Regions from separate parts of the Terribacillus sp. JSM ZJ617 genome, predicted to be linked through region 1. Evidence: a T-box and tRNA genes for the amino acid it is inferred to sense, from the RefSeq annotation. Region 1 holds a T-box; the other holds one or more tRNA genes.
The links. A T-box is a leader RNA that pairs with one kind of tRNA and senses whether it is charged. The one in region 1 lies ahead of alaS (alanine--tRNA ligase), so its partner is inferred to be a tRNA-Ala.
Positions count from the first base shown of each region.

Region 1 (11,862 bases):
ACTTTGATCAGTCATCATGATTCCTGTGGAAGAGGAGGAAGATAAACGTGATGAAAGTGACAAGAATGGATACGAACCTTTGGGGGCACGAATCGTTCGAGTATGTCGGCTACGACAAGGAAGCCGAGACCTTCTCAATCTTCTTACCGGAAGAATGCTGTTTGTCTTTCACTAGTGTGAAAGAACAAGTTGTTTTTTCATTTCTGCTGGCACTCGACAAAGAAAGTTTTATCCTGCAAAAGCTTATACCCTTTTTCCCGTTCGAGAAATCATCTGCAGAGTCAATTCATCTGGCTCAATAACAAAAGCTGCTTCCATATCATTCGGAAGCAGCTTTTGTTTTATGTCTATTCTACTTTAGTAATTTTGACTTGGATGTCGCCACCTGGTGTGGAGACACTTAATTCTTCACCGACTTCATGGCCAATCAGGCTTTTTGCAATCGGAGAATCGTTTGAGATTTTACCTTCGAACGGATCTGCTTCTGCACTTCCGACGATAGTATAGCTTTCCTCTTCCCCGTCAGGCAGTTCAATGAAGGTAACGGTTTTACCCATTCCAACCATATCAGGATTATCTGTATCACTTTCGATTATCACTGCATTGCGGATCATGTTTTCTGTTGTAGCGATTTTGGATTCGACGAATGCTTGCTCGTCTTTTGCCGCATCATATTCGGAGTTCTCGGACAAGTCACCGAAGCCGCGCGCGATTTTAATACGCTCGACAACCTCTTGACGACGAGTTGTTTTTAGATACTCCAACTCCTCCTCAAGCTTCGCCAAACCTTCATTTGTCATGTAATATTGTTTTTCTGTAGCCAATTCAACCACCCCTTGAGCTCTAAAAGATTCTTTCCCTTTGCTTACTTCTATAGCGTTTTCATGCATATTCCATACTATGGCAGATTCCTGCCGAAAATTCAATACTTATCTGTACGAGTCATGTAGTGCGGCCGGAGAGAATCGTTTCGATCTTCGCAGACATCAAATCGATGGCTACGTGGTTTTCTCCGCCTTCTGGAATGATAATATCTGCATACCGCTTTGTTGGTTCGATGAATTGCAAATGCATCGGACGTACTACATTCACATACTGCTCGATAACAGAATCAATTGTCCGTCCGCGTTCCTTAATATCACGCAGCAAACGGCGGATGATCCGGAGATCTGCATCTGTATCAACGAACACCTTTATATCCATCATATCACGCAGTCGCTCGTCCTCGAGGATCAGTATTCCTTCCAGAATGATAACGTCCTTCGGTTCAACTGGTATTGTCTCTTCAGAACGTGTATGGATCTTGTAATCATAGATCGGCTTCTCTATCGCCTGCTGCTCACCAAGTGCCTGTAAATGCTGCATTAGCAGTTCATTATCGAAGGCGAATGGATGATCATAGTTCGTATTGAGACGTTTTTCGAACGGAAGATGAGATTGATCCTTGTAATACGAGTCCTGCTCGATCACTAGAATTGTCTTATCTGTAAACCGTTTGTAGATGGATCTTGTAACAGACGTCTTCCCTGATCCAGATCCTCCTGCAACACCGATAATGATAGGTTTCTTTGCCATTGCTCCTACTCCTCTTCCTACTGCCTCGTTCATTTCTTCTTCACACTGACAGCTACTCCATCGCCTACCGGCAGGATCGTCGTGTGGAACGCTTCATGCTCGAATAACCAGTCGTTATATTTTCGGATCTTCTTTGCGATATTAGCTTTGCGTGGTGTAGCTTCACTATCGTCTGCCACATACCCTTTGAATAGAACATTGTCACTGACAATGACACCTCGCTCACTGAGCATCTCGCTATAAGCTTCGAAGAAACGTTGATATTGCCCTTTGGCTGCATCGATGAAGACAAAATCGTACGGCGCATGCGCTTTGATTGTCTCTTCCAAATCGAATGCATCGCCTTTAAGGATCAAAATTTCATCCTGAGCGCCTTGCGCTTGGATATGGGTGACGGCCTGGTCGTAACGTACGTCATCACGTTCGACGGTCACGATGCTGACATCTGGTTTCGCGTGACGCATCATTAGAGCTGAATAGCCGATTGCTGTCCCGATTTCCAATATTTTGTCTGGCTGATGAAGCCGAATCAGCTGCATCAAAAATTGTATCCCAAGCGGCTCCATTATCGGTACACGGTCTTCTGCAGCAAGCTCCTCCAATTTCTTAGCCCATTCAGGTGAAGCCTCCACATGCTCTTCCAAGTAACCCATTATTGCTTGTAACATATTAATTCCTCACTTTACCTGCTTACTCATCCAAGTGCATATGCTTCTCAATCAATTCTTCATGTTCATCGAATGTCCGTGCATAATAAATTTCTCCATCGTCTCCGGCGAGGAAATACAAATAATCGGATTCTTCCGGCTGGACGACGGCTTCGAGCGCATTCTCTGAGAAGTTGCTTATCGGGCCGACAGGAAGCCCTTTTATTTGATATGTATTGTAAGGTGAATCCACTTCCAAATCCTTGTAATACACGCGGGATTTATGCTCTCCTAATGCATACAGCACAGTAGGATCCGTCTGCAGCCTCATATCGTCTGCCAGACGGTTATAAAAGATTCCGGCAATCTTTTTCCGCTCATCTTCATTCCTTGCTTCGTTCTCGACAAGCGAAGCGAATGTCAACGCTTCATGCACGCTCAATTTCTTTTGTTTGAATCCATCCAAATATGGTGAAATAATCTGCTGAGACTTATCCAGCATCATATGAACCACCTTATCTACAGTGATGTCATCTGAGGATGTAAAGTTATAAGTAGCCGCAAATAAGTATCCTTCAAGCGGATAACGTATATCTTTATTCAAGATATCCTCCGTCAGAAAATCCGGATATTCACTAATGAGCTGTTTGATATAAGCTTCATCTTTCATCTTATCCAGGAAAGCCTGCTGGTCTATTCCTAATGACCCAGACAGGATAACGCTGATCTCCTCGATATCGGATCCTTCCGGAACAGCAGCAGATGCAGAGGGGGTATTCCCCGCCTCTGGATCGTTCAATTCATCGACGACCTGCTGCATGGACATGGAAGGGGAAAGCTCATAGTTCCCCGCGCGGAAGTTGGCTTCACCAGAAAACTTCACATACAGCCTGAAGATGAAAGCATTTTTAATCAGACCTTGCTCCTCCAGGGATTTACCGATTGAGCTAGCAGTAGCTCCCATAGGAACTTCGACAACCTGTGTTGTATCATTGTCTGAATCGACAGCTTTCATACTGGCATTCACGTAGATAAAGGTTCCGAGTGCACCAATCAATAGAAGTACGATTATTACGGATATGATCATTAAAACTATTTTCCGCACGACGCTTGCTTCCTCCATTCTTCTGTCCCGATTCTGTTGAAAAAGATCATCATTCGAGGCAGTCAAGCTATCTTTCCTCCTTTATCCGCCTTATTATACAACAAACGTCAAGCGGGTCTCCACCCGTCCGACAATTTATGCGGATAAAGCTGCAAGAAAAAATCCTCTCTGCCTTATCGGAAAGAGAGGACTGCCTATTACAAATTAGATGCCGTCTTCCTCATCAGTAAGTGTATTCAGCATTTCTTCGACCATTTCCCATTCTTCCTCAGTATCGATCTGGAATAATGTCAGATCCTTGTCATCGCCTTTTTCTTCATAGCGGAAAGCGAACACTTCGACTTCATCGTCCGCATCAGCTTGTTCAGCCGGTACGACCGCAATATATGAGTGTCCTGTTTCATCCACGTCAAAATTGAACAAGACTTCGAATAAATGTTCTTCCCCGTTTTCGTCCGGGATGATGATACGTTCTTTTTCTTCCAATGCCATATGGCTACACTCCTTATTGTTTCGAATCCAGAAAGCCCTGCAGAATCATGACTGCTGCCATCTTATCGATTACTTTCTTGCGTTTCTTACGGCTGAGGTCGGCTTCAAGCAGTACTCGTTCAGCTGCCATCGTCGTCAGACGCTCGTCCCAAAGCACTGTTTCGATCTTGAATTCCTCATTGATCCATTGGGAGAAGACTTGTGAAGCCTCTCCCCTGGGACCGATTGTACCATTCATATTCTTCGGCAAGCCAATGACAGCTCTCTGTACATCATGCTGCTGAATGATCTGCTCCAATTCATTCCTTGCTGTTTCAAAATCTGCTTCATTCCAATGGATTGTAGTCAGACCCTGGGCCGTCCAGCCAAGTCCATCGCTGATTGCCACACCGATCGTCTTGGATCCGACATCCAATCCCATCGTCTTTAGTATGTCAGTCATGATTTATTCTGTTCCAGATAAAATTTTACCAGTTGCTCCACAATCTCATCCCGCTCCATGCGGCGGATCAGGTTTCTGGCATCTTTATGCCGGGGAATATAAGCTGGGTCCCCAGACAGCAGATAGCCGACAATCTGATTAATCGGATTGTATCCTTTTTCCCGCAATGCTTCGTATACGGACATTAGTACTTCCCGGACATTCTCGTCCATCGGTTCTTCCGGAAAGTTGAATTTCATCGTTTTATCCATCGAACTCAAGTGAAGCCACCTCGCTTAAATTGCCAGTCTTTTTTTCAGTATATACTTTTCTGTCGGATTTGGAAAATCAAAGCTGCTCTTCGACATAAACTGCCGCATATGCAAGTGCATCAGGAACCTGCTCCGGATTCTTACCGCCAGCCTGCGCCATATCCGGACGGCCGCCACCGCCGCCGCCGCAGCGTTTGGCAGTTTCTTTAATCAGGTTGCCTGCATGCAGACCGCGTCCGATCAAGTCCTTGGATACACCAGCGGCCAGCTGTACCTTGCCTTCAGCTGTTGCTGCCAGAAGGATAACACCGCTATCAAGCTTTTGTTTCAGATCATCGACCATACCGCGCAGCTGGTTCATATCTGCTACATCCACTTGTTCTGCAAGCACTTTAACACCTTTTACTTCTTTTACTTTATCCAAGATGTTGCCAGCTTCGAGCTGGGACAGTTTGCTGCGCAGGCTGTCGCGCTCACGCTGAACTTCCTTAAGATCCGCAAATAACGCTTCAATTCGGGAAGGTACTTGTTCGTTTGATGTTTTTAGTTCTGCTGCAGCTTGTGAAAGAATCTGCTGCTGCTGCTGTGTGAACCTGTAAGCTTCTTTTGAAGTGACTGCTTCGATTCGGCGCGTGCCAGCACCAATACCGCTTTCGGAAACAATCTTGAATAGGCCGATTTGGGACGTGTTTCGAACATGTACACCGCCACATAGCTCCAGGCTGTAATCACCGATTTGAACGACACGTACAACATCACCGTATTTCTCACCGAACAGCGCCATCGCGCCCATCTCTTTCGCATCGCTTAAGCTTTGATAAGACGTGCTGACAGCAAGTTCATCCCAGATTTTTCCGTTGACGATTTCCTCTATCTTTTCCAATTCTTCTTTTGTGACCGCATTGAAATGAGAGAAGTCGAATCGAAGACGATCAGGCGCAACTAAAGATCCTGCCTGGTTGACATGTGTACCTAATACATCCTTTAGAGCCTGATGCAATAGATGCGTAGCAGTATGGTTCTTTACTACGTGCTGACGTCTGCTTGTATCAACCTTTGCATGGACGATTTCCTTCACTTGAATCTGTCCTTGCTTTACTACTGCTTGATGCAGATTTTGTCCTTTTGGCGCTTTCTTGACTGCTTGTACGAATACTGTCGCTGTCTCGGTCGTCACCCAGCCCTCATCGGCTACTTGTCCGCCGCTTTCTGCGTAGAATGGCGTTTCTTCCAGGATGAAGAAAATTTCGTCTCCCTCAACCGCTACATCAGCAAGCTGCTTATCTTTTACAATCGCAAGGATAGCTGTATCTGTTTCTGTACGATCATAACCGACATAGGTGCTTTCTGCTTCCACTTCCTGCAAAACGCTATCCTGCACGTGCATGCTGTTCACTTTCTGGCGTGCATCACGCGCACGTTCACGCTGCTGCTTCATTTCTTCTTCGAAACCTGCTTCATCGATTGTGAAGCCTTCTTCACTGACATATTCCTCTGTCAGCTCTTTCGGGAAGCCATACGTATCATAGAGACGGAATACTTCGGTTCCAGGGAAGACATTGCTGCCTTTCTCCTTTTCTTCTGCTACGATCCGGTTCAGGATAGTCAGACCATCCGCAAGCGTTTCATGGAAACGCTCTTCTTCTGTCTGAATGACTGTCTCGATAAATTCACGTTTTTCGAGTATTTGCGGGTAGAAGGCATCCATGATATCACCAACGACCGGTACTAGCTGTTTCATGAACGGCTTTTCAATACCGATGTTCTTCGCATAGCGTACTGCGCGACGGATCAGACGGCGTAGTACATAGCCGCGACCTTCGTTGGAAGGAAGCGCGCCATCACTGATAGCGAAGGATACAGTCCGGATATGATCGGCAATAACTTTAAATGCCGTATCGTCTGCTGCTGTCTCACCATACGCTTTTGTCGCAAACGTCGCTGTCTTCTCGATGATTGGCATGAAAAGATCTGTTTCGAAGTTCGTCTTCGTATCCTGAATGACACAAACCATACGCTCCAGACCCATCCCTGTATCGATGTTCTGTTTCGGAAGCGGTGTGTATGTGTGATCCGGATTATGATTGAATTGACTGAATACAAGGTTCCAGATTTCCAGATAGCGCTCATTTTCACCGCCTGGATAAAGCTCTGGGTCAGATGAATCGTTGCCGTATTCTTCTCCGCGATCATAGAAAATCTCAGAGTTCGGACCACTCGGGCCTTCTCCGATATCCCAGAAGTTTTCTTCTGTACGGATGATACGCTCTTCCGGCAATTTAACAAGATCTCGCCACATTTGATACGCTTCTTCATCTTCCGGGTGAACCGTTACAGATAGACGTTCCGGATCAAAACCAATCCACTTTTTATCTGTTAGGAACTCCCATGCCCAAAGGATTGCTTCCTTCTTGAAATAGTCTCCGATCGAGAAGTTTCCAAGCATTTCGAAAAACGTATGATGGCGGGCAGTAAAGCCTACATTCTCAATATCATTTGTACGGATGCTTTTCTGGGCATTCACGATACGCGGATTCTCTGGCACAACTCGGCCATCAAAATATTTCTTCAGTGTTGCTACGCCACTGTTGATCCATAGCAACGAAGGATCTTCTATCGGCACAAGTGAAGCACTCGGCTCGACACTATGTCCTTTCTCCTTGAAGAAATCGAGGAATTTCTGTCTTACTTCAGCAGACGTTAATCTTTCCATAAAAATGCCTCCTTTATTATGTAAACACACAAAAAACTCCCGATCCTGCCATATGCAGGGACGAGAGTATGATCGCGGTACCACCCTGATTATAGACCGGAAAATGGTCTATCACCTTTAGACGCGGATAACGGTGCGCAGCCGATAAGGATTAACTCAGAGCTCCGGTATAGCTTTCCATCACACTTTTATGGAGATTCTTCCAGCCAAGGAATCTCCTCTCTTAATAAAAGGACGTCATGTACTTGTACCTTCATCGCTTTTCGCTATAAATCTAAGCGTTAGTATAGATAAAAAAGCGGATTTTGTCAAACATCCGTCTCCTTTGCTGTATCCAAGCAGGCTTTGATTATCGTCAGACAAGGAACAGCAGCGATCATACCGATTATACCCCCAAGCTCCCCGCCTACTAGTAAAGCAAAAATGATCAGAAGCGGATGGATATGGATGCTTTTTCCGACGATGAAGGGAGAAAGCAGGTTCCCTTCTATCAATTGAATGATAAAAACCATTATTCCAGCAAGGAGAGCCGTTTTCGGACTGATAGTTATGCCGACGAGTATAGCAGGAACTGCCCCAATGATCGGACCGAAGTATGGGATGATGTTCGTTGCTCCTACCAATAAAGCGAGCACCAAGGAATATGGCAGTTTGATCAGCGTGAATGCAGTCCAAGTCAAAAGACTGACAATGCAGCTCACAAGCAGGACTCCGCGAATATAGTAGCCTAGATTATTATCTATACGCAGCACTAAGCTTTTAACTCTGCTGCGGTAACGGCGCGGCAGCAGCGAGAGACCAGCATTGCCAATTTTATCCGTATCTTTCAGCATATAAAAAACGATGACTGGTGTAACGACAAGAAAAATGACTACTTGCGGCAGCTTATTCCATATATGCAAGAGATCTTTTAGAAATACTTCTGCACGCTGTTCCAAGCCGCGTAAAACAGCGTCCATTTGATCATGCACAGTTTCCGGCAGGAACGCTGTCCGTTCATACATGAATTGCACATAATGATCATAGCGCTGTGTCAATGCCGGCAAATTATGACTGAATTCCTTTACCTGGCTGATCAATACCGGGAAGCCTTTGTACAGCAGGAATCCAGTAAGACCAAAAAACAGCGTATATATAACCAAAATGGACAGCCAGCGCGGCAGTCGCCACGATGCAAGAAAATCGATGATCGGATGAAGCAAATAAGCAATCAAACCTGCAATGATGAAAGGCAGGAATAGTCCGCCTAAAAATAGGAGAAATGAACGATAAAATGGGTATAGCTTGATCAGCAGAAAACAAAGCAGCAAGGCGACGACTATCGTCACCATCCAAAGAAGAACACGATAAAGACGGGATGCCTCTTTCATATTACTAGAATGATGCGCCGTCGCATTTCCGTTCTTCATCTGTGAACAAATCATCAAGGGAACTCAACGAGCCATCTTCCTCTACTTGATGCAGGGAGAGCATCTCATCTTTATACGACAATTCAATAAAACAGCCCCAGCAATAATATTGTTCCGGTCCTATCTTTCCGATATCTTTGCTGCTGCAATTCGGACATTTCAACATGTTGGATCACTCCAAATCCTTTTTACATGTTAGAATGTCCAATTATTTCCTTGTATATACTACATGAAATCGTATGGAGAGATATCTTCCTGCTCTGCTTCTGCCTCACGCAGCATCCGATCGATGTCATCCCCTGCTTCGTGGAAGCCACCCAGATGTTCCACGAGGGAAGTATAGCGCTGGTTCGTATCTTCTGTTTGAATTCCTTGCAGAAATGCCTGTTTTTCCCCAACTAGAATCAAAGAACGCTGTGCCCTCGTAATCCCCGTGTACAACAGATTTTTGCGGAGCATTCTGCGATATCCTGGCACGACAGGCAAAATAACGATTGGAAATTCACTGCCCTGGGATTTATGGATCGAGATACAATACGCATGCATCAAATTCGATAAATCCTTGCTTTCGTAGACGACTTCCTTCTCCTCGAATGCAACGACAAGCTGCTCCTTCTGCTCGACATTTTCTTCTTCGCGGAACAAAGCGACAACTTCTCCAATGTCTCCATTGAAGACACCTTCTTCCGGATCATTGACAAGCTGGATGACCTTGTCACCCTTTCGGAAAATAACGTCTTTTGCTGCCATCTCCCGCTTCTGCTTGTCCTTGGGATTGACCAGCTGCTGCAGCTGCTTATTCAATTCATGAATACCTGCCTGCGAACGATACATCGGAGCCAGCAGCTGGACATCACGCATATCCCAGCCTTTTTCGACGGCACGGCCAACAATCTGAGTGATGACATCTACCACTTGATGCTCCCGGCAAGGAATGAAGTTGAAATCCTTGTCCTTTTCCAGTTGTTCTTGTGATAATGTCCCGTTCTTGATAGCATGGGCAATCGTGATGATTTTGGAGCCTTCTTTCTGTCGATACACATCTTTCAGCATCACACGCGGTACAGCCTCTGAACGAAGTAAATCCGACAGTACCTGCCCAGGACCAACTGAAGGCAACTGATCTTCATCTCCGACAAGCAGTACTTGCATATCATCCGGAATAGCTTTGAACAATCTGTTTGCCAGCCAAATATCGACCATGGAAAATTCATCGACGATCAGCAGCCTTCCAGCTAGCGGATTATCTTCATCCCGCTCGAATGAGTCGTTACCGTCCCAACCCAACAACCGGTGGATCGTGCTGGCCGGAATATTCGTTGACTCATGCATCCGCTTAGCCGCACGTCCGGTTGGAGCAGTCAAGACGAATGGATAACTCTCATCTTTATCTTTATAGTCCTTTGGATCAAGCGAAAGTTCGTGTATTTCCGCATACGCTTTGATGAATCCTTTGATAACCGTCGTTTTACCTGTTCCAGGTCCCCCGGTCAAGATCATCACCTTCGATTGCAGCGCCTGCTCGATTGCTTCGAACTGTTCTTTCCCGTAACTGATCGTTTCCGCTTCCTCAAGCTTGCCAATTATCTTCAGGAGCTCTGCCTGAACAATTTCCGTCTCAGTATCTTTTTCCGTTAAGCGCTGCATATGGCTGCAAAAACCAGTTTCCGCAAAGTAAAGCATCGGATGGTAAACACGATCTTCCTGTTTGACAACCTTTTTCTGTGCATGCAAAACACCAAGCTGTTCTTCGATTTGGTCTGCACTAATACCGAATTGCGCACTGCGAAGTAGGACTGCGGCCTGTTTTAGCACTTCTTCATTCGGCAAATAAACATGACCTGCCTGCATGCTGTCTTGCAGCACCATCAAGCATGCGGCTTGTAGCCGGCTGTCATGGTCCATCGCCAGGTTATTCTTTCGAGCAGCTTCATCCGCCCGGTGGAAACCAAATCCCTCAATATCAAATACATATTGGTACGGATCCTTCTCCAATACTTTGATTGCTTCATCCCGGTATACTTTATAGATTTTCTGTGCAAGCTTCAGCCCGATGCCGTACTTCGACAGATGCACCATCACGTGGTCGAAGCCTTGATGTGTACGAAGGTCGTGGAGGAAGCGCTCCTTCTTCTCATCGTTCAGTCCTTGGATACCATCCAGCAAATCCGGATTCGATAGAACATCCGCTATCGCATTTTCACCCAGCTTCGCTACAATTCTCTCCGCAATCCGCTTTCCAATTCCATAAAACAGATCACTGGATAGGTATTGGATGAGCCCGTCCTTCGTTTCGGGTACATACCGCTTGTACTCCGTCACTTCATACTGTTCACCGAATCGTTTATGACTGACCATCGAACCATAAAACAGATAAGGCTCGCCTTGGTCCAGTTCTCCGATATATCCTTTGATGACGATATCCTTTTCTTCGATCGTCTCGTTGGTTTCCAATACCTTGATCCGGATAATGGAAAACTGTTCTTCTTCTTTCCGGAAAATCGTATGCAATAATTCACCTTTCACAAAGCCTTTTGGGCTTTCGGCAGTCTCCCCATATTCCATACGCCTGTACTCCTTACTCTTCGTTCTCGATTTGCTCCATAATCAGTTCTATTTGCGCCTTTCCGTGCATGGCCATCTCATGATCAGGCTGTGCTTCGAGCGCTTTATCCATATATGCGAGCGCTTGTTCAAACTGCTGCTGATACAAATACGCTACACCTACATTATAAAGGGCATCACTATGCTTTGGACTCCATTCCAGCAGGTCAAGCAGCACTTGTTGTGCGGTATCGATTTCCCCTGCGGTTGCAAGTGCCAATCCGTACTGGAAAACGATAGCAGCATCGCGATCCTCAAGCTCTGCGGCACGCTGCAAATAAGGAAGTGCAAGCTTTTCCTGTCCAGACTGCTGTAAGGACATACCAAGGAGATAATGAACATCCCCTTCATCCAGGCCGAGCTTCACTGCTTCCATCAGCTGCTGAATTGCTTTCTCATACATTTCACCAGTGTAATACATACTCCCCAGACCGTAATAAGCAGTTGCAGCTCTCTCATCAAGCTCAATGGCACGGCGGAAGAAGCGTTCTGCTTTCTCTAAATCATTCATCCGCATCAGCAAATTGCCAAAATTGACATATCCAACTGGATCGTTTGGGTTTTCTTCGATAGCAATATTAAAATGCTTGGCAGCTCCCTCTAAATCCTGCTTCTGCAAAGCTT
Region 1 is NZ_JBISEQ010000002.1:722,462-734,323, forward strand. Features, by position in the region: gene ACH6C1_RS09950 (hypothetical protein) at 48-302, shown strand; gene greA (transcription elongation factor GreA) at 348-824, opposite strand; gene udk (uridine kinase) at 943-1,575, opposite strand; gene ACH6C1_RS09965 (O-methyltransferase) at 1,605-2,243, opposite strand; gene mltG (endolytic transglycosylase MltG) at 2,266-3,393, opposite strand; gene ACH6C1_RS09975 (DUF1292 domain-containing protein) at 3,532-3,819, opposite strand; gene ruvX (Holliday junction resolvase RuvX) at 3,833-4,261, opposite strand; gene ACH6C1_RS09985 (IreB family regulatory phosphoprotein) at 4,258-4,521, opposite strand; gene alaS (alanine--tRNA ligase) at 4,589-7,225, opposite strand; T-box leader at 7,279-7,491, opposite strand; gene ACH6C1_RS09995 (AI-2E family transporter) at 7,534-8,634, opposite strand; gene ACH6C1_RS10000 (hypothetical protein) at 8,600-8,800, opposite strand; gene recD2 (SF1B family DNA helicase RecD2) at 8,860-11,199, opposite strand; gene ACH6C1_RS10010 (tetratricopeptide repeat protein) at 11,213-11,862, opposite strand, start outside.

Region 2 (11,862 bases), on a different contig from region 1:
GCTGTAGTGGCTATGGTTGCAGTCGGTTCATTGGCAAGCCTGGAATTTGTTTGGGGAATTGCTGACCTATTCATGGCACTTATGGCATTCATCAACTTGATTGCGATCGTGCTGCTCGGAAGAATTGCTTTCCGTGCATTAAAAGATTATATGGAACAAAAACAGGCAGGAAAGAATCCACAGTTCTATTCAGATAGCGTAGCGGGCATTCCGAACGTCGATGAAGATGTTTGGGCAAAGCAAGCTGATGATAAAAAAGTATCCTCTTCGTAAGAGGATACTTTTTGTTTAAGGATAAAATAATTTAGAAAAGTTAAGAAACAGGACAGCAAGGTGAGACTAGGGATACAATGGAGACAGAACTTAGAAAGAAGGAGTTTTGATCCATGCAGAAAACAGCACTCATATCGCTCGTATTCGGGGTCATCAGTTTGTTTCTTTCTTTATACGGTATCTTCTTTGGCATTATCGGATTCATCCTTGCTTTACATACGATAAGAAAAGCGGAGAACCCGGAAAGAACAGGGAAAGGTATGGCAATCGGAGGTTTGGCGACAAGTATCATTGGAGCCGGCTATCAGATAGTAGCCATACTTATTCTTGTCCTTACAGCCTGAACAGAATTTAAAAGAATGCAGCATAATCGCCGCATTCTTTTTTTGTAACCTTATTAATTTCTTTCCGTATAAGTAGATATCTAACGCACAGGAGGAAATTGATGAACGCATTGTTAGTATATGCCCATCCAAATCATGCATCTCTCAACTATGCCTTTTTCCGTGCAGTGCAGGAAGGTATCGAACACAATCCTGCCATCAGCGGAGTGGAAACAATCGATTTGTATGCCGAAGAGTTTGATCCAGCATTGGTTTTCCATGAAAAAAAGCGCCGTCGTGATATGCATACCGATCCGCATTTTAAAGCGTATCGGGAGAAAATTAAGCGAGCTGATCTGCTTGTGTTCATTTATCCTATTTTCTGGGGAAGGCCGCCTGCTATGCTGCTTGGATTCATCGATCAAAACTTCTCAGCAAATTTTGCCTATCGGCACGAGGGTCTGCTGCCTGAAGGATTGCTCAAAGGCAAGCAAGCGGTTTGTGTTTCCACCATGAAAGGCCCAGGGTTTTACAGCCGCTTTTATTTAGGGAATGCACATAAGATTTTAATGAAGCGAGCGCTGTTCCGATTTGTAGGTATCCGTAAAGTGAAAATCTTCGAGTTTGGCGGAATGGAAAAAAAGAACGGAAAACAGAAAAAGTACCTGAGCCGTATCGAAACGTACTTTTGCAAGCTGGCTAAATAGGCAGCTGTTCCAATTCGTAATATTTATTTCTGACATCCTGTATATCATTAGCGGCTAAGCTGCGTCCGATTTGTTCCAGCAAGGATGCAAATGTGCTATCATCGATACGCTCAGCTTGCTGCGCAATCCGTGCAGACCCGGCTTCCAAAATCGCTTCGGATACGTTGCCGATTTCATATATTCTGAAGTATTTCTGGATTTCCCGGATGGCAGTCTCTTTATACGTCACTTGCCATTCATCGTAAGTTGGCATCATACATACAACCTTTCTATTCAACAAGGAGCTATGTCCTGTTATACTGTCTATGGTATCATGCGACTTGGAAGGGAAGAAAGCAAATGTTACGTAAAATAAATGCTCTGCTCGCTATCATTGTCATTGCAATTGGTGTCTATCGATATATCGACCGGGATTACGAAGTGAATCCTCAGCTGATGCTGCCACTTTTGTCCATAATGTTTCTGTTATTTTCAGTTGAGTCTATCTTAAATAAGAAAAAGCTTATGACAGGAGTCTATTTGATTGTCTTCGTTATTGCAGCAAGTGCAACCGTCATGATCTTTACACAGACTTAAAAGTCTTCTCCTTATAGGAGGAGGCTTTTTTGTTTATCATTGACAAAGAGTGGTAATCCCGCATATAATACAATTAACAATTAACATAATGTTAATTAAAAGGAGATTGACATATTGAAGTCGAATAATAAAAAGATACCTTATGATGTTAGTCGCTACCGGACACCTGATGGGTATACATCGGATATAGCTGTATTTACCATTACCTCCGAAAAGACCAAAGCATATGCTCCGCCAAAAATGAAACTCAAGTTGATGCTCATCAAGCGTGCCGAGAAGGATACGGAAGGAAATCCGAATATCGAAGCAGGGAAGTGGGCATTGCCCGGAGGTTTCGTTACACCGGAAGAAACAGCCATTGAGGCAGCCAGCCGGGAATTGGAAGAGGAGACGGGAATAGCAGGAATACATTTGAAACACTTTGGTGTATACGATGACCCAGGACGTGATCCGCGCGGGTGGATCATCTCGAATGCGCATTATGCTATTGTCCCGGAATACAGATTATTTGAGAGAAAAGCGAATGATGATGCCGCAGAAGTGGAACTGTTCCCTGTACAAGATCTGGAGCAGCATCTTTTAGCATTTGATCACGCCAGTATAATCCGTCATGCTATTACTCATATAACACGAGATTTACTGCAAACTACAGTAGCAAAGCAATTCTTGCCAGAGCTGTTCACTTACTCGGAACTGCAGGCAGTCTTGCTGACGATAACGGATGATAAAGCAATTCAAAATGAGCAAGCTTTTGCACGTAAAATTAAAACATTGCCTTTCATCGAAGCAGTTGAAGGACAGAAGACACAGCGAACATCCAAGCTGCCAACTCAGCTTTATCGGTTCATTGATGCGGAATTGAAGCAATCGATTTATACAGCTCGTCATTAATCCAGAGGAGGATGAAAGATGAAAGCATTGATAAATATCGATTATACGAATGACTTTGTAGCAGAAGATGGGGCACTGACTTGCGGGGTGCCAGGACGAAAGATAGAGGAAAGACTTACGGCGATTACCTCTGAATTCATTAGGAACGGTGACTATGTTGTTTTTGCAATTGATAAGCATGAGGAGAAGGATGCCTATCATCCAGAAACCAAGCTGTATCCACCGCACAATATAGATGGGACAGAGGGACGTGCACTTTATGGCAAGCTGTCGGATGCATATGAATCTGCCAAGCATGAATTGAATGTTTATTATATGGATAAAACAAGATACAGTGCTTTTGCAGGGACCGATTTGCTGCAGCGGCTAAATGAACGTGGTATCAAGGAGATTCATGCTGTTGGTGTAGCAACAGATATTTGTGTGTTCCATACACTGGTCGATGCATATAATTATGGCTTCAAAATCGTTGTTCACGCAGATGCTGTTGCTAGTTTCAACCAAGAGGGGCATACATACGCCCTGCATCACTTTAAAAGCGCGTTAGGAGCAGAGATTACAAAAGGAGGAGCGGAATGATGACACATTATCAGGATGATAGCACGGCATTGCACACAGACCTTTATCAAATCAATATGGCACAGACGTATTGGAAGGATGGAAAGCATAATCGCAAAGCAGTATTCGAGCTGTTTTTCCGTAAACAGCCCTTCGGTAATGGATTTGCTGTTTTCGCTGGCTTGGAGCGAGTCATCGATTATTTGAAAGAATTCCGTTTCTCGAATTCAGATCTGGAGTATCTTGAGCAGGAGCTGGGATATGAGAAGGAGTTCATCGCCTACTTGCGCGACCTGCGCTTTACTGGGGATTTGTACAGCATGAAGGAAGGAGAGCTTGTCTTCGGTACCGAGCCGATCATCCGGGTAGAAGCTCCGCTTGCTCAAGCACAGCTGATCGAAACAGCACTGCTGAATATCGTGAACTACCAGACACTCATCGCTACAAAAGCTGCCCGTATCATGCATGTATTGGATGAGGGAGATACAGCGATGGAATTCGGCTCCAGGCGGGCCCAGGAGATGGATGCGGCTATTTGGGGGACGAGAGCGGCATTTATCGGCGGCTTTCATGCAACGTCCAATGTGCGGGCAGGCAAAAAGTTCGGTATACCGGTTGCTGGAACCCACGCGCATGCACTTGTGCAAGCTTATCGTGATGAGTATGAAGCATTCCGTAAATATGCCGAAACGCATGTGGATTGCACGTTTCTTGTGGATACGTACGATACGTTAAAGTCCGGTGTGCCAAATGCGATTAGAGTCGCTAAAGAAATGGGTGACAAGATCCGTTTTAATGCTATTCGTCTGGACAGCGGCGATTTAGCCTACTTATCAAAGCGGGCACGGGAAATGCTTGATGAAGCAGGCTTTACGGAAACGAAAATTACCGCATCCAATGATTTGGATGAGGAGACTATTGGTGCTCTGAAGGCACAGGGAGCCAAAATCGACAACTGGGGTATCGGGACGAAGCTTATTACTGCTTTTGATCAGCCAGCATTAGGAGCGGTGTATAAGATAGTTTCCATAGAAGATGACAATGGAAATATGGCCGATACAATCAAAATCAGCGCCAATCCTGAAAAGGTTTCTACCCCTGGTCTTAAACGGGTCTATCGGATTATCAATCGAGCAAACCAAAAATCAGAAGGGGATTATATTGCGCTTGCCCATGAAAATCCGGAGGAAGAACCACGACTCAAAATGTTCCATCCAACCTATCCGTACATTAGTAAATTTGTAACGGATTTTGAAGCGAAGGAGCTTCAGCAGCCTGTTTTTCAAAAGGGAGAACTCGTGTACAAACTGCCAGCTTTAGAGGAAACACGGAACTATGTCACACACAGCCTCACATTCTTATGGGATGAATATAAGCGGACTCATAATCCAGAAGCTTATCCTGTCGATTTAAGCACAGCTTGCTGGGAGAATAAAATGGAATTGATCGAGCGCATCAAATCACAGCTGGAGGAGAAGTAGCATGGGGAAAATCGGAATTTATGGCTCATCGTTCGATCCTGTTACAAATGTCCATTTATGGACGGCCAGTACGGTCGCTCACCGTTGTAAGCTGGATAAGGTCATTTTCCTGCCATGCTCCAGTAAGCGAAAAGACAAACAGCTTCATACGACAGACGAACATCGCTGGCAGATGGTGCAGATGGCGATAAAAGATAATGACTGCTATATTGCAGATGATTATGAGATGAAGCAGGAAGCTTGGAATGTTTATACCGAGCAGACACTAACGCATTTTAAAGAAGTCTATCCCGATGATGAGGTCTACTTCATTATGGGAGCTGACCTGCTAGAGGATATCGGCGCTGGAAAATGGGGGAACAGTGAAGCGCTTGTTCGCGATAACCGATTTATAGTCATGGCACGTAACGATATTGATATGCTGAAGGTAATCAGCCATTCTCCGCTGCTGCGAAATCATGATGACGGACAAACTTTCCATTTGATTGATAAAGGACTGGCGATGGAGATCAGCTCCACATATATCCGCGACGAGTTTGCTGTTGGAGGAGAGCCACGTTATTTGCTGCCAGAAAGCTGTTATCAGTATATCAAGGAGCATCAGATATACAACTAATATAGTACAGCCCCCTTACAAATCCGAGGGGGGTCTTTTATTGTAAAAAGACACCTCCTTAAGAAAGTGTCTGCTTAGTGTGTGGGCTGGGACTATTTAATAACAGTAAATACAGGGTGTTTAAATGAGAGTAATAGATGTATCGCAGAAGTGACAGTTCGTGCACTTAGGTGTTTTAATTAGCTCATTTTTCCTTCCCATTGCATACAGTAAAAATGAACCTAAGTATTTACCTATTAGTACAAGATAAGGAATTATAGAGAATGAATTTGATTGGTTGAATCCCTTATCTCATAATTAAATTGGAGGGTATATTTCATTAAACCCCTGCCGCTAGGAAAAAACTATCTTGATCCAGTAATAGAGTAAGAACAAAGCAACTATGGTGGATATAGGGATGACAATAACCGATACTTTGAGGTAGTCCATCCACTTTAATGTAATATCATGTTGTTTCAAGATATATAACCAGATCAGTGAAGCAAGTGTCCCGATTGGCAACAATAGTGATCCGATGTCGCTGCCGATGATACTCGCTAGATAAATCGTTTTTAAAGTGATTGGATCAAGTCCCATTTCAGTCATTGTGAATGTTCCGATCATCAAGGCTGGGTGATTATTGAAGATGTTAGACAGAATCGAAACAAGTCCTCCCATTGCAAAGCTTGCATACATCAATCCTTGGCTGATAATCGGTTCACTATATCTAACAAGCACTTCTGTTAGTCCGATGTTATGCAGGCCGTAAATGGTGACATACATGGAAAAGGCGAAAACGAGTATATGCCACGGTGTTTTTTTGATGATGTCGATCGGATTTGTACGTAAGTAATACCAGCGCCATGCCAGCAACGCAAGAGAGCCGAGGACTGCTACGATTGAAATAGGGATGGACAGATAAGAAGCGACAAACAGCAGACAGCGTATTAAGAATACAAACAACAATAGTATAAGCATGAATTTTGTTCGTTTTTGTTTAGTGTCAGTAAATACCTTCCTGCCTTGTATCGGTTTAAAGTGTTGCGTAAAGAAGTGTTCTTCGATGTCCTTTACAGATTCAGGTAATGATACAGGTAATTTTTTCTTCACGACCATGAACATTAGCCAAGACATAAACAGTAATCCTAATGTCGCCGGAACAAACATCATAGCTGTGTGCATATAAAGTGACATATCAATTATTTCCAAGGCAATCAAATTGACGAGGTTACTTACTCCAATCGGTGCACTGGAGGCTGTAGCGATAAGGGCACCACTCAATAAATATGGAATTTGCTGGTGTGTCGGTAAGCGGAGATTCCTGAGAAGTAAAATTAGGATTGGTGTTGTAATTAAGATACTTCCGTCGTTATTGAACAAGAGTGTCATTAAAAAGCATAAAAGCTGAATGTACCAATATAACCGATACCCCGAACCCCGAGCCAAATTAGCTAGCTTTGCAGCGACCCAGTGAAAGAAACCGAAACTCTCTAATATGACCGCCATGACGATTGTGGCCATGATCGTAATTGCGGCTCCCCCAATCTTATCCACTATATCTGCCGCATCAGGCCCTGAAACAACTCCTGTCAATAAAATTATCGCGGCACCTACTGCTGCCGGGATAGCTTCATTAAGCCCACGTGGCCTCCAGAGGATGACCAGCATAGTAACTAGGAATGTGAATACCGTGATTCCTATTTCTAATGTCATCTTGCACAACTCCTTTTTCCTTCCCTTTTATTTTTTAATCGGAAGTTTGAACCTCCCCCGACCTGTTTTTTACATGTATATTCAAATGCAAATAGAAGGACTAGATTTTTATACCTAAATTGTCGAAATGTATGTTTGTCTACTAGAGTGAAATGTCTAGAAAGAGGAATAGGAGATATTGTCTCAAGTGGCTTTACAGGTGTTTTCTCTAAAGGAACTATGAAATTGCAAAGGGAAAAGGGCAGGAAAGAGTAGGTTCTATTACTAGAGATGTGATAAATGATAGGTATAGTAAAGCATGAAAGTAGAAAGAAGCTAATCCGGTCCGAGGTATTGTGCAGTTGATCCAATGCATGATTTATTACCTTTAAAACAAGAAAAAACCCTTAAAAATAAGGGTTTTTGTAAGATGGAGCATAGCGGGCTCGAACCGCTGACCTCTTCGCTGCCAGCGAAGCGCTCTCCCAGCTGAGCTAATGCCCCGTATGTAGTTTATACGTCACAAAAATATTATAGCGTTTCTCTCAGTTACTGGCAACTATTTTTTACAAGCACGATGATCGGACTCTTTCGGCTGCTGTGATATAATCTACTTAACAAAAGTCGATTTGGAGGACGATGCAGTGCGGTTTGTAAGTATAGATTTCGAGACGGCGAATCGTTATTGGTCAAGTGCTTGTTCGGTAGGTGTTGCTGTAGCGGATGAGTCAGGTGTGATTGACGAGTGGTATACATTGATCAATCCATTGATGGATTTTGAAGAACAGAATATCCAGGTGCATGGGATTCTTCCACGGGATGTGGAAGATGCGCCGACGTTCAAGGAAATCTGGCCGAAGTTAAGCAGTTATCTGGCCGGCAATGTCGTAATCGCGCATAATGCGAGTTTTGATATGGGTGTTATTCGTAAAGCGGTGGCACGTTACGGATTGGAAATGCCGGATTTTGATTATTTGTGTACGCGAATCATCGGCAAGAAGGTGTGGCCGGATATGGACAACCATCGGCTGAATACGTTAGCTGCCAGCAAGGAGATCATGTTCGAGCATCATAATGCCATGGAGGATGCACGAGTTGCAGCGAATATTTTCCTGCATGCGATGGCGGATTCCGGAGTACAGAGTATAGAAGAACTGACAAAAGCATTAAAGGTTAGTCGAAAAAGCATCCATGATACAAGTTCCACGGGAAGCAAATCCAGATACGGTGATATCAAGCCACAGACAGATCAATTTGATCCTGCACACCCGTTCTACCGAAAACAGGTGATGTTTACGGGGACAATGAAGAGTTTGAAGCGGAAGGAAGCAATCCAAAGACTTGTCAATGTAGGCGGCGTGCACACAGATAAAATGGACACGTCTACCCGCTATCTCGTTGTTGGCGCAAGAGACTATGAGAAATTTGCTGCTGGCAAGAAAACGAGTAAGCTAGTCCAAGCGGAACGGATGATTGAGAACGGACGGCCGCTGCGTATCATCTCTGAAGAAAAATTCCTGACATTGGTGTAAGAAGTTCTCGGTAGGAGAACTTCTTTTTTTTGGAGGGCACACGATGTATGAATTAAAGGAAACCGATTTGACTAAAGAGGCGTATAGACAGTTGCTGGAGCGATTATTAGATGTTTGTGACACTGTCACTTTCGCCGTGCTTCCTAAAAAGATGATGGGGCAAAAGCCCACGCTGCATAGGCTGCTGCAAGATTTGGAGCCGTATTTGCAGGAAACTGTCCTTGATAATGGTACAAGAGCTAACCTTTTTGATGCCAATATATCTGTACCGAATTATTATTATCGTATTTGTACGGGATCCAAGCAGGTAATCTTAAAGTCAGCGAATAGTCTTTTCTCTTGGCAGCAGCCCGCACTTCCGGAGGATTTATCCTTTTTGAAGAAGGGAGAAGAATATGTAGTGACCAATGCTCATGAAGGTTATGCAATGCTCTTTGCAGAAGATGAACAATTAATAGAACTTGGGGGAACAAAATGGAGCAGAATCGAATAGAAACGAAAAAATTTGATTGGCGATTATTTCTGGCGCTGGTTAAAGGTACTAAACCACCTAAGATGATGGTCATTGTTGCATTGGTGATGAGTTTATTGACGACAGGAGTCGGCTTCACGGTACCATTGTTCACGAAGAATCTAGTGGATGGCTTCTCTGGGCAATCCATTACTGGTACCCAAATTGCTATTTTAGTCATCGCTTTTGTCCTGCAAGCTTTAGCTAGTGGCTTATCCATCTACTTGCTGGCGAAAATCGGCCACCATGTTGTCGCTAAACTGCGCGAACGATTGTGGGATAAGCTTTTGCATCTGCCAATCAGATTTCATCATGATAATGAAACAGGAGAGACGCTCAGCCGAGTGACGAATGACACAGCGGTTGTAAAAGAGCTGATTACGGATCATCTGACCAGCTTCGTTACAGGTATTATCTCCATCGTCGGATCGATTATCATTCTGCTTGTACTTGACTGGAAGATGACGATTGTCATGCTGCTAGCAGTTCCGATTGCAATCGGAATCATCATGATACTTGGGCGCAGGATGTACCGGGTATCGAAAATAATGCAGGAGGAGACAGCGAAGTTCACTGCAGTTTTGAACCAGGTATTGCCGGAAATGAAGCTTGTCAAAGCCTCGAATGCAGAACATGTAGAGCTGGAACGAGGTAACAAAGGTATCCGAACTTTATTTACGTATGGCTTGAAGGAAGCTAAAATTCAAGCGCTGTTGTCGCCGCTCATGCTCTTTATCATGATGCTTTTGCTTGTGACTATTATCGGGTACGGTGGTGTGCGTGTTGCATCAGGAGCATTATCCGCAGGCGACATGGTAGCTTTCATCCTGTATCTGTTCCAGATCATCATGCCGATGACGCAGCTGTCCATGTTCTTTACCCATCTTCAGAAGGCGATGGGAGCAACAGAGCGTATCTATGATGTACTTGGAGAAGATACAGAGGATAGCGATAAAGGAGTACCGATACATCGCGTGGACGGGGATTTGCATATAAACAATCTTAGTTTTGCTTATCAAGCAGAACAAGTACTGCATGATCTCAGTTTTACAGCGCCTGCTGGGAAGGTAACCGCCATTGCCGGCCCGAGTGGTGGCGGAAAATCGACTCTATTCGGTTTGCTTGAACGGTATTACGAGCCGACTAGCGGTACAATCCAACTGGGTAAGACACCTATCCAAGACTTTAAATTGCATGACTGGCGCCGCCAAATTGGCTACGTGGCACAGGAAACGGCTCTATTATCCGGCACGATTCGTGATAATATCTGCTATGGCTTGGAAAGGGAAATATCACAGGAAGAACTGGAACGTGTATCTGAAATGGCGTATGCGAAACAGTTCATAGAAGAATTGCCTGATAGATATGAGACGAAGGTTGGCGAACGAGGAGTGAAGCTATCAGGAGGACAGCGGCAGCGTATTGCTATCGCAAGAGCGCTTTTACGTGATCCACAAATCCTCATGCTGGATGAAGCAACCTCAAGTCTTGATAGCAGTTCAGAGATTTACGTTCAGCAAGCACTGCAGAATTTGATGCAGAATCGAACTACCTTCGTGATAGCACACCGGCTATCAACAATTGTGGATGCTGATCAGATTGTATTTATTGAAAAAGGACGAATTACTGGTATCGGGACGCACGAGGAGTTGTTCGAACGTCATGATCTATACCGGGAATTCGCATCCCAGCAGCAGCTGCTTGCGGGTAAAATGGAATAAATAGAGTCCTTCTCCGCATACTAGGCGAAAAGGGGGTTCTATCATGCCAAAGAAAAAGCCCAATAATGATCATCAATTCAAGGAAAACAAGAATCATGGCGAAAAACGGAACGGCCGATTGAGCCAGTTCAAGAACAACGTCAGTGGACCAGGCCAAACGGAAAACGAATATATTTCCGTAAAGGAAGACTAAAAAAGCTTCTGCCTCATTTTATGAGGCAGAAGCTTTTTTTTTAATTCATCCAATTGACGAGGACGAACAAGATCGGCAAGACAACAATTAACGAGGATGTCGCAACAATCCAATTGGAGTTGGCCAATTCCATGTCGAGATTGTACAGCCGCGGCGGTACGAGAGAAGCAACTGCCGGCGGCATGGCGGACATAATGAGAAGCACCTGTAATAATATACCGTCATACAAGCTGCCAAGACCAAGCAAATAAGCACTGCCAGTAATGACAAGCGGCACAGCAAGGAACTTGATTGGAATCAGCCAGATACTAAGCTTCCAATACTTTTTCACAGAAGCAATTCGCATGCTGAATCCGATTGGGATCAGAAGCAGGATGGATGCCAGTGCAACCAGTGTTGAATTGCTTGCGCCCAGCCATTCGAATCTGTCTATTGGCGATAAGTTCAGTACAGCGCCAATGACGATAGAACAGAAGGTGATCATAATGAATGGGTCTTTTATGATCCGCATCACACGTGATCCCGAAGCATTATCTTCTATCGTTCCGTATGATTTTGCGATTGGATAAATGATCGTATAGTACGTGAATTCCTCAAGCAGGCGGAACATTGCAGCGTACGCGACTGCTTGCTCCCCAATGAAGAGCACACAGAAGAGTAGTCCGAAGCTTCCAAGGTTCAGGAATGCGCCAGAAACGAACATGGATCCAATCTGGTCTTTCGGCAGCTTCTGCCATTTGGAAAACAGCAGAGCGAGAATTGCGCCGAGAAAGATTGTTGCGATGCCGAAAATTGGTAAGTAGATGAGC
Region 2 is NZ_JBISEQ010000007.1:118,810-130,671, forward strand. Features, by position in the region: gene ACH6C1_RS18135 (alanine/glycine:cation symporter family protein) at 1-273, shown strand, start outside; gene ACH6C1_RS18140 (DUF4190 domain-containing protein) at 387-617, shown strand; gene ACH6C1_RS18145 (NAD(P)H-dependent oxidoreductase) at 719-1,303, shown strand; gene ACH6C1_RS18150 (hypothetical protein) at 1,296-1,559, opposite strand; gene ACH6C1_RS18155 (hypothetical protein) at 1,643-1,879, shown strand; gene ACH6C1_RS18160 (NUDIX domain-containing protein) at 1,994-2,770, shown strand; gene ACH6C1_RS18165 (cysteine hydrolase family protein) at 2,789-3,349, shown strand; gene ACH6C1_RS18170 (nicotinate phosphoribosyltransferase) at 3,346-4,809, shown strand; gene nadD (nicotinate (nicotinamide) nucleotide adenylyltransferase) at 4,811-5,425, shown strand; gene ACH6C1_RS18180 (arsenic transporter) at 5,759-7,117, opposite strand; tRNA gene ACH6C1_RS18185 (tRNA-Ala) at 7,528-7,600, opposite strand; gene ACH6C1_RS18190 (exonuclease domain-containing protein) at 7,741-8,628, shown strand; gene ACH6C1_RS18195 (hypothetical protein) at 8,672-9,121, shown strand; gene ACH6C1_RS18200 (ABC transporter ATP-binding protein) at 9,103-10,860, shown strand; gene ACH6C1_RS18205 (hypothetical protein) at 10,904-11,053, shown strand; gene ACH6C1_RS18210 (AEC family transporter) at 11,094-11,862, opposite strand, start outside.
Region 2: it encodes a tRNA-Ala, which carries the amino acid that the T-box ahead of alaS (alanine--tRNA ligase) is inferred to sense. The anticodon was not compared.